2 regions of the Methylophilus sp. DMC16 genome follow, and region 2 is predicted to be linked to the other one. Evidence: riboswitches for the same ligand, from Rfam matches in the RefSeq annotation. Region 2 holds a riboswitch; the other holds the start of a gene.
What was found. A riboswitch is a leader RNA that binds a small molecule or an ion and turns the genes downstream of it on or off. The one in region 2 is predicted to bind cobalamin.

Region 1 (4,364 bases), on a different contig from region 2:
TGTGGATCCGCAGGCCAGCATCCCGGCAGATCAACTGTTTATCAACCCGCAATCAGGTAAGGTGCTGGGGTCACGCTTATCCACGGCGGGTCCTTTCCAGCGCGAGACGCTATTACCGTTTTTGTATAAGTTGCATTATTCGCTGGCTTTGCCCGGTGTCAGCGGCCGCCTCATCATGGGCATCGTTGCCGTGCTGTGGACGCTGGATACCTTTGTGGCGTTTTTCCTCACCTTGCCCCGGCGGCAGCCACAATCCAAAAGCAGTTACTGGCAACGCTGGAAACCGGCCTGGCTGGTCAAATGGCAAGCTTCGACCACGCGTATCAACTTTGACCTGCACCGTGCAGTCGGGCTCTGGCTGTGCAGCGTGTTGCTGGTCTTTGCCTGGTCCAGCGTCATGTTCAACCTGCGCGAGCAGGTCTATCTGCCCATCATGACCAAGCTGATGCCGTTTGATTTGTCCTGGCGCAGCATCCCCAAATTGCCGCAACCGCTGACCAGCCTGCCCATGCCCTGGCCGCAGGCTCACCAGTTGGCGCAGCAAGCCATGCAAGGCTTTGCAAAAAATCATCAGCTGCAGATTGATTACGAAGACCGTTTGCGTCTGGATCGCGAGCGCGGCGTGTACCAGTATTTTGTGCATAGCTCGGCCGATTTGCGGCAAGACCGGGGCAATACGGCCATTGCGATAGATGCCTATACCGGTGAAATCAAAGGCCACTGGCTGCCGACGCAAGACCAGTCCGGGAACACTTTTAGCAACTGGCTGGGTGCTTTGCATATGGGGCAGGTGTTTGGCCTGCCATACCGTATTTTTGTCTGTGTTACTGGACTCTCGCTGGTGATGATTTCAGTCACGGGCGTGCTGATCTGGAGTAGAAAGCGCCAATCGAGTCGAGTGATTGAAACACTGCAACGCAAAAAATGGCACCGTTCGCTTTCCTAAAAAAATATATTCAGGCAAAACAATCACTTAGTGTCTCATAACAACATATTGTGTTTTTGTGTGTTGAAAATGCATATATATTGATTTATAGTCACGTCCATACGGTATACGGGCACTGATCAGTGCCTGTCTTTAAAAGGGAATCTGGTGCGCGATGGCGATGGCCATTGTCAAGCCAGAGCTGCCCCCGCAACTGTAATCAGCGAGTTGTTTGCTGCTTTGCTCGCCACTGAAGCGATTCGGGAAGGCCAAGGCAAACAATCATGACCTGAGAGCCAGGAGACCTGCCGTGATTTTTTCTTGTTAACGTTTGAGGCGGGGTGTCCTCGGCAGATGCAGTGAGTCCTGTACTGATTGCAAGTCTGGTCTTTAAACGGGTGCAGGTTTTTTCTTTGATTGCTCGACAACGGGTAGGCTATTGCCAGAAAAAATGCGCCCCGCAGCCAGTGCCGTGTCTCTTCCGCCGCCAGCACTGGGAGCCACCATGACACAATACGAATCCATGCAAGCCACGAAACGTGATGGCCGCAAGGAACCGATTAACCTCGACAAGATTCATCGCGTCATTGACTGGGCCGCGCAAGGCCTTAACAATGTGTCGGTGTCACAGGTGGAGCTCCGTTCGCATATCCAGTTTTATGATGGTATCCGCACCGACGATATCCATGAAACCATCATCAAATCTGCTGCCGACCTGATTTCGGAAGAAACCCCGGATTACCAGTACCTGGCTGCACGCCTGAATATTTTTCACCTGCGCAAAATTGCTTACGGCCAGTTTGAGCCACCGCATTTGTTTGACCATGTGACCAACCTGACAGCGCTGGGCAAATACGATCCGCACCTGCTCAAGGATTACAGCCGCGAAGAGTTCGATACGCTGAATGGCTACTTGGACCACTGGCGCGACATGAATTTCTCTTATGCCGCCGTCAAGCAGCTTGAGGGCAAATACCTGGTACAAAACCGCGTCACCAAAAAGATCTACGAGAGCCCGCAGTTCCTGTACATTCTGGTGGCGATGAGCCTGTTTGCCAACTACAAGGGCCAGGCGCGTCTCGATTACATCAAGCGTTTTTATGATGCGGTGTCTACCTTCAAGATCTCACTGCCGACGCCAATTATGTCTGGCGTGCGGACGCCGACACGCCAGTTCAGCTCTTGCGTGCTGATTGAGTGTGACGACAGTCTCGATAGCATCAACGCCACTTCCAGCGCGATTGTGAAATACGTGTCGCAGCGCGCCGGTATCGGCGTCAACGCAGGCCGTATCCGTGCGCTGGGCAGTGAAATTCGTGGCGGTGAAGCACAGCACACCGGCTGCCTGCCGTTCTATAAGCTGTTCCAGTCTGCGGTCAAATCCTGCTCACAGGGCGGGGTACGCGGCGGGGCGGCGACGTTGTTCTACCCATTGTGGCACCTTGAGGTTGAATCCCTGCTGGTCCTCAAAAACAACCGTGGTGTGGAAGAAAACCGCGTGCGCCACCTCGACTACGGCGTGCAGATCAACCGCCTCATGTACCAGCGCCTGATCAAAGGTGAACAGATCACCTTGTTTTCGCCGCATGATGTGCCCGGCCTGTATGACGCGTTTTTTGCCGATCAGGATACCTTTGAGCGCCTGTATACCCAATACGAAGCCGATGACAGCATCCGCAAGCGCAGCTTGCCTGCCGTAGACTTGTTCTCGCTCATGATGCAAGAGCGCGCCGGTACCGGCCGTATCTACATCCAGAACGTGGACCATTGCAACACGCATAGCCCGTTTGACCCGGCTGTTGCGCCAGTGCGCCAGTCCAACCTGTGTATGGAAATCGCACTGCCGACCAAGCCACTCAATGACATCAACGACACCGAAGGCGAAATTGCGCTGTGTACCCTGTCAGCCTTTAACCTGGGCGCGCTGGAATCCCTGGACGAGCTCGAAGGTCTGGCCGACCTCGTGGTTCGTGCATTAGATGCCTTGCTCGAATACCAGGATTACCCAGTCAAAGCCGCGCTCAACGCCACCAATAAGCGCCGTTCACTGGGCGTGGGCGTGATCAACTATGCTTATTATCTGGCCAAAAACGGCACCAGCTACACTGACGATGCTGCGCTGGGCCTGACCCACCGCACGTTTGAAGCGATTCAATACTATTTACTCAAAGCTTCGGTGCAGCTGTCACGCGAGTTTGGTGCCTGTGGTGCGTTTAACGAAACCACTTATGCCAAAGGCATTTTACCGATTGATACCTACAAAAAAGATCTCGACGCCGTGTGCAGCGAGCCGCTGCATCTGGATTGGGAAAGCCTGCGTCAAGAGATTCAAAAAGATGGCCTGCGTAACTCTACATTGACCGCGCTGATGCCTTCCGAGACTTCCAGCCAGATTGCCAATGCCACCAACGGCATTGAGCCACCGCGTGGCCTGGTCTCGGTCAAGCAATCCAAAGACGGCATCTTGCGCCAAGTGGTGCCTGAGATTGACCGCCTGCGTAACCAGTACCAGTTGTTGTGGCGCATCCCCAGCAATGACGGCTACCTCAAGCTGGTGGGCGTGATGCAGAAGTTTGTCGATCAATCGATTTCAGCCAACACCAACTACGACCCAACCCGTTTTGAAGGCGGCCGCGTGCCGATGAAGCAACTGCTGAAAGACCTGCTGCAAGCTTACAAACTCGGCGTTAAAACACTGTACTACCACAACACCCGCGATGGTGCGAGCGAGGGCGGTACGGAAGCCGAGGACGATGGGTGTGCCAGCGGAGCCTGCAAAATTTAAATAAGCATTGACTCAGTGGCTGCGCGGGCAAATTGCTGCGTTGTGCGGTGCGCGAAATCCTCATGTACTCTCGTGTACATTCCGGTTTCTGTGCTCCGTACGCCTTGCACTTTATCCCGCTCGCTCACTGATTCAACGCTTATTGCAGTGGGGTAATAAGTACAATTTAAAAACAGTTTGAGCATTAAACTTAAACATTAGGAACACAGATGGCCTACAGCATCTTCACCAAAACCGATAACGATCAACTCAAAGAACCCATGTTCTTTGGGCAGCCCGTCAATGTGGCGCGTTACGACCAGCAGAAATATCCGGTATTCGAGAAGCTGATCGAGAAGCAACTCTCCTTCTTCTGGCGCCCGGAAGAGGTTGACGTGTCGCAAGACCGTTCCGATTACCAGAATCTGCCCGAGCACGAAAAGCATATTTTTATCAGCAACCTCAAGTATCAGACCTTGCTGGATTCGATTCAGGGCCGTAGCCCCAACGTGGCCTTGCTGCCACTGGTGTCCCTGCCTGAGCTGGAAACCTGGATTGAAACCTGGGCGTTTTCCGAGACCATACACTCGCGTTCCTACACCCACATCATCCGCAATATCGTCAATGATCCGTCGGTGATGTTCGACGACATCGTGCGCAATGAAAACATCACGG
Region 2 (4,364 bases):
TTCGTCCAGCGCTTGAATATTCTGTTTGAGCAGCGGTAATGGCGCGCGATCTCCCGAATAATTACGTTCTATGCTGGCGATTTTTTGTTGGGCAGCGGCCTCATGCCCCTTAATCGCCGCCACGGTATTGATCAAATGCACGCTGTCCGCCTGAATCAGCGTGGCATAGAGCAAATCGCTTCGGATCTGATGCAGCTGAGACTCCAGCGCCTGCGCAGCGTTGGAAACCGTAAAAGACTGCTCATAGAAATTGCGAGTGGTCTGGTGCATCTCCCGCATACTGGAAAAATAAATCCAGAGGAACAGCAGCACACCGATCAGAACGATCATAAAACCGGCGACAAGGATATACAAGACTGCTTTTCTACGCCTGATACTCATATCATGTACGCCGCCAAAGTCGCCAAAGAAAAGGTTATGTGCTGAGCAGGGCCGTGATAAACGCCCACTCTTTGGGATCGACCGGGGTAATCGACAAGCGGTTCCCTTTTTGCAAGACACGCATGGTGGCCAGGGCGGGCGTTTCCCGCATCTCTTTCAAACTCAGCAATCGCGTTTTGCGCACGAGCTTGACATCTACGTTCACCCAGCGTGGACTTTCCGGTGTAGACTTGGGATCAAAATACTTGTGCCCTTGCACAAACTGAAAGCGGTCGGGATAGGCCAAGGTACTGACCTCGCAAATGCCGACGATGCCAGGCTCAGCACAATTGGAGTGATAAAACAACACGCCATCGCCCACCTTCATCTGGTCACGCATGAAGTTTCGCGCCTGATAATTGCGTATCCCATACCAGTCTACAGTTTGATTGGGGAATCCCGCCAAATCATCAATGGAGACATCCGAGGGTTCGGATTTCATTAACCAGTAACGCGCCATGCCTGAAAACCTTCTTTACACATCTAAATGCCAGTATCATAAACCAAGTTAGAGCACAGTTGAAAATCATGACAAAAAACGTTTTAGGCACCCTTCTGATCCCTTGCAGTATGCAACCAGTCACAGGCTTTATGCGCGATGGTTGTTGCAGTCACCACCCGGAAGATTTAGGTAAACATACCGTCTGCGCAGAAATGACAGATGAGTTTCTGGCGTTTTCGCAAGCGCAAGGCAATGACTTGTCCACCCCCAGACCAGACTATGCATTTCCCGGGCTCAAGGCTGGTGATCGGTGGTGCCTGTGTGCGAGAAGATGGCTGGAAGCCAGTGAAGCCGGTTACGCGCCGCCAGTGATTCTGGAGTCTTGCCACGAAAACTGCCTGGAAATCATTAGCCTGGCGGACTTGAAATACCATGCCTTAAGATAACAAGACAAAGGTGCGAGAGGGGATGTGCTAAGGGGTTACCTGAGCCGCTAATCCTGAACCAAAAAAGTTCAGGTGGTAACAGCCTAAGGTACATTAGGTTCGCACGCCAAGGGCGTCTTAAAAGACCGCCCAACTTAGTGCGATCGCACCGCACCTGATGAGCCGAAACCTATAACAAAGACTAGTTCAAGGAATTTTGGACTCAGGCAACGCCTTAGCACACCACTTTTATGATACGTCATTTAATACTAATGACGGTTAAAATTTTGTGAAATGAAGCGGATTACAATAATTTGTGCTGGCCGGACAAAACATCATCGATCTGCTGCTGCATGGTAGAAATGCGCTTTTTCACATCGCCCACATCAACCCCGCCGCTACGCGTATTCAACAACTCATGGGTAATGTTCAGCGCGGCCATGATCGCAATGCGCTCCACACTCACCATCTTGCCCACATCACGAATTTCGCGCATTTTACCATCAAGGTAACCCACCGCCTGCAATAAACTGTCGCGCTCTTCGTCGGTACAGGTCACGCTAAACGCGCGGCCCATGATCTCGATATCAATCGGCTGTTTGGCCATGACTAACGACCTTCCTCAGGCAATGCCGACAACAACCGCTCCAGCTGTACACTGGCTTGCGTCATGTTCAGCTTTAGAGATTGTGACTCCTGATGCAAACGCGTGACCTCCTGACGTAACTCCACGTTTTCGTCACGCAGCTGGCTGCACAAAGCAATCAGCTTCGTCACACGCTCTTCAAGACTTTTTAAATCGGCATCCATCAGCCCATTATCTTTTAAAAAAACGAGTGTGGTCAATAGCTAAGCGCATTTTTTCAAAGTAAATTAAGAATTTGAAGCCCCTCGCAAGATACCATGCAACTGGTCAAAGTCACTGCTTTAGACTAGAATGCCGAACAGTTGTCAGGTGCCTGCGTCTGCGTTCTTGCAGACAAGGGTGAAACTGGGAAACAGGTGCGCGAACCTCGTTCGCAATGCCTGTGCTGCCCCCGCAACGGTAAGCAAGTGCGGGTCTATCCATATGCCACTGAGTAAAAACTTGGGAAGGCGATAGACCAAGACTTGCCAGCCCGGAGACCGGCCTTACAACCCAATTGCAATACCGCGGGGTGACGGTGTCTGATCATAATGAATGCATGGCTTGCCAACAAGCGATGCATTTATTCATTTTCTGTCGATTCCCCGGTATTGAAAGTCAACCCACATGCGGGGTCGCATGTGATACAGGGATAAGAAAATGAAAAAAAAGCTTTTTTATAGCGTCATGGCTACGCTATTCGCATCACCCGTCTTTGCTGAAGATTTAGAACTAGACTCAGTGAGTGTTAAATCTTCGGGCTTTGAGCGCAAAGAATCACAAACCACTTATGCCAGCGAAATTCATACAGCAAAACAAATTGCAGCATCAGGAGCCAGTACTCTCTTCGACTATCTTGCACAACAGAGCTCATTGAACATTAGCTCCAACTTCGGTAGCAAAGCCACACCAAGCATAAACTTACGCGGCTATGGGAGTGAAAATGGCTATCAAAATGTAGTGATTACCGTTGATGGTCAACGCTTAAATAATATCGACATGAGCCCACAACTATTGGTTGGCATTCCTCTTGCAAACATTGAAAGAATAGAGATCAGCAAAGGGAGTGGGTCAGTACTTTACGGTGATGGCGCAACAGCAGGCGCCATACAGATTTACACGAAAAGCCGAAACGGGGCCTCTGTCATGACCAGTGCTGGTAATTATGGGCAACGCAATCATGCTATTAGTGCTGGGTTTTCTAGTGAGCACATAGATTTATCGGCGAGTGCATCGCATGATAGTCACGACGGGTTTAGCGCCAAAGATAGAACAGGCCACCGCGATGCATACGACTCAAATACTCAACAAGTAAAACTTAGGATCAAACCAACAGAGCAACTAGCTGTTTATGCACAAGGCTCCAGCACTAAAAACGATCTGCGTTATCCCAATCCGATGTCCAAAGCACAATTTGAGGACAATCCATCCCAAAATGGTCGCCCGGCTACGTCATATACCCATCAGGAACTTAATTCAGACCAGTGGCAGATTGGCTTGGACTACCAGATCAATACAGATTCATCGATAGAGATTACTCACTTTCGTGAGGATAAAGCATCTATCTATCCGAGCTATCGGCCTCATTATGACTATGAAGGCACTAAAGCGACTTACAAGTACACGAATGATCAATGGTCAGTGATTTCGGGCTTCCAAGATTTTAATGGAGCAATTAAAACATCCTCAGATCTCACGAAAAAGAATAACCACGGATTGTTCATATCATCAGAATTCAAACCGCAATCCATTAAAGACCTTACACTATCAGCGGGATTACGCAAAGAACAGGTCTCTTACACTTATACCCCGAATGGAGGAGACTCCCTCAATCGCTCCATCCAATTGAGCGCATGGGACCTAGGTGCCAACTACCAATTGATGCCGTCCCTCTCATTATTTAGCAATTACAACTACGCTTTTGAAGCTCCAGACATTAATCGATTTTTCGGTTATGACGCGTCATTCAACGTTGTTTTCAATGGATTCATCAAACCACAAAAAGTGAGAACACTGAACATTGGTCTCAACCACACAACTACAAACAACCACCTCAAATTAAGCGCTTTCAGAGCCAATTTGGATAACGAGATTTATTATGACCCATCTGTACTTGGTATAAATACCAACTTAGACAAGAGCCATAAACTCGGCTTTGAGTTACAAGATATTTATCACCTGAGTAATGAGCTTAATGTAGGCCTGATTTATACATACACCAAGGCCATTATTGACAGGGAGCTTCAAGAAAGCGGCACCCTCATCAAAGATAAGAATCTGCCAGGCGCCCCCAGACAGTCTCTCGTTGCAAATATTAATTGGAAAATATTTACAAACACCAACCTCAATCTCAATCATGTTTGGCGCTCACAAGCTTACGTTTATAACGATTTTTTAAACAATGCTACGCAAAGGCAAAGTCGTTATGAGTCAACCAATCTTTCGTTAAATG

Region 1: another riboswitch for cobalamin. It lies ahead of nrdA (class 1a ribonucleoside-diphosphate reductase subunit alpha); the one in region 2 lies ahead of ACT53D_RS09520 (TonB-dependent receptor).

What each region holds. Positions count from the first base shown of each region.
Region 1 is NZ_JBQUZC010000001.1:1,473,151-1,477,514, reverse strand. It holds gene ACT53D_RS06935 (PepSY-associated TM helix domain-containing protein) at 1-946, shown strand, start outside; cobalamin riboswitch at 1,032-1,252, shown strand; gene nrdA (class 1a ribonucleoside-diphosphate reductase subunit alpha) at 1,431-3,710, shown strand; gene nrdB (class Ia ribonucleoside-diphosphate reductase subunit beta) at 3,920-4,364, shown strand, end outside.
Region 2 is NZ_JBQUZC010000002.1:273,304-277,667, forward strand. It holds gene ACT53D_RS09495 (GGDEF domain-containing protein) at 1-381, opposite strand, end outside; gene ACT53D_RS09500 (EVE domain-containing protein) at 416-880, opposite strand; gene ACT53D_RS09505 (DUF2237 family protein) at 949-1,308, shown strand; gene ACT53D_RS09510 (cell division protein ZapA) at 1,592-1,894, opposite strand; gene ACT53D_RS09515 (hypothetical protein) at 1,897-2,133, opposite strand; cobalamin riboswitch at 2,224-2,435, shown strand; gene ACT53D_RS09520 (TonB-dependent receptor) at 2,573-4,364, shown strand, end outside.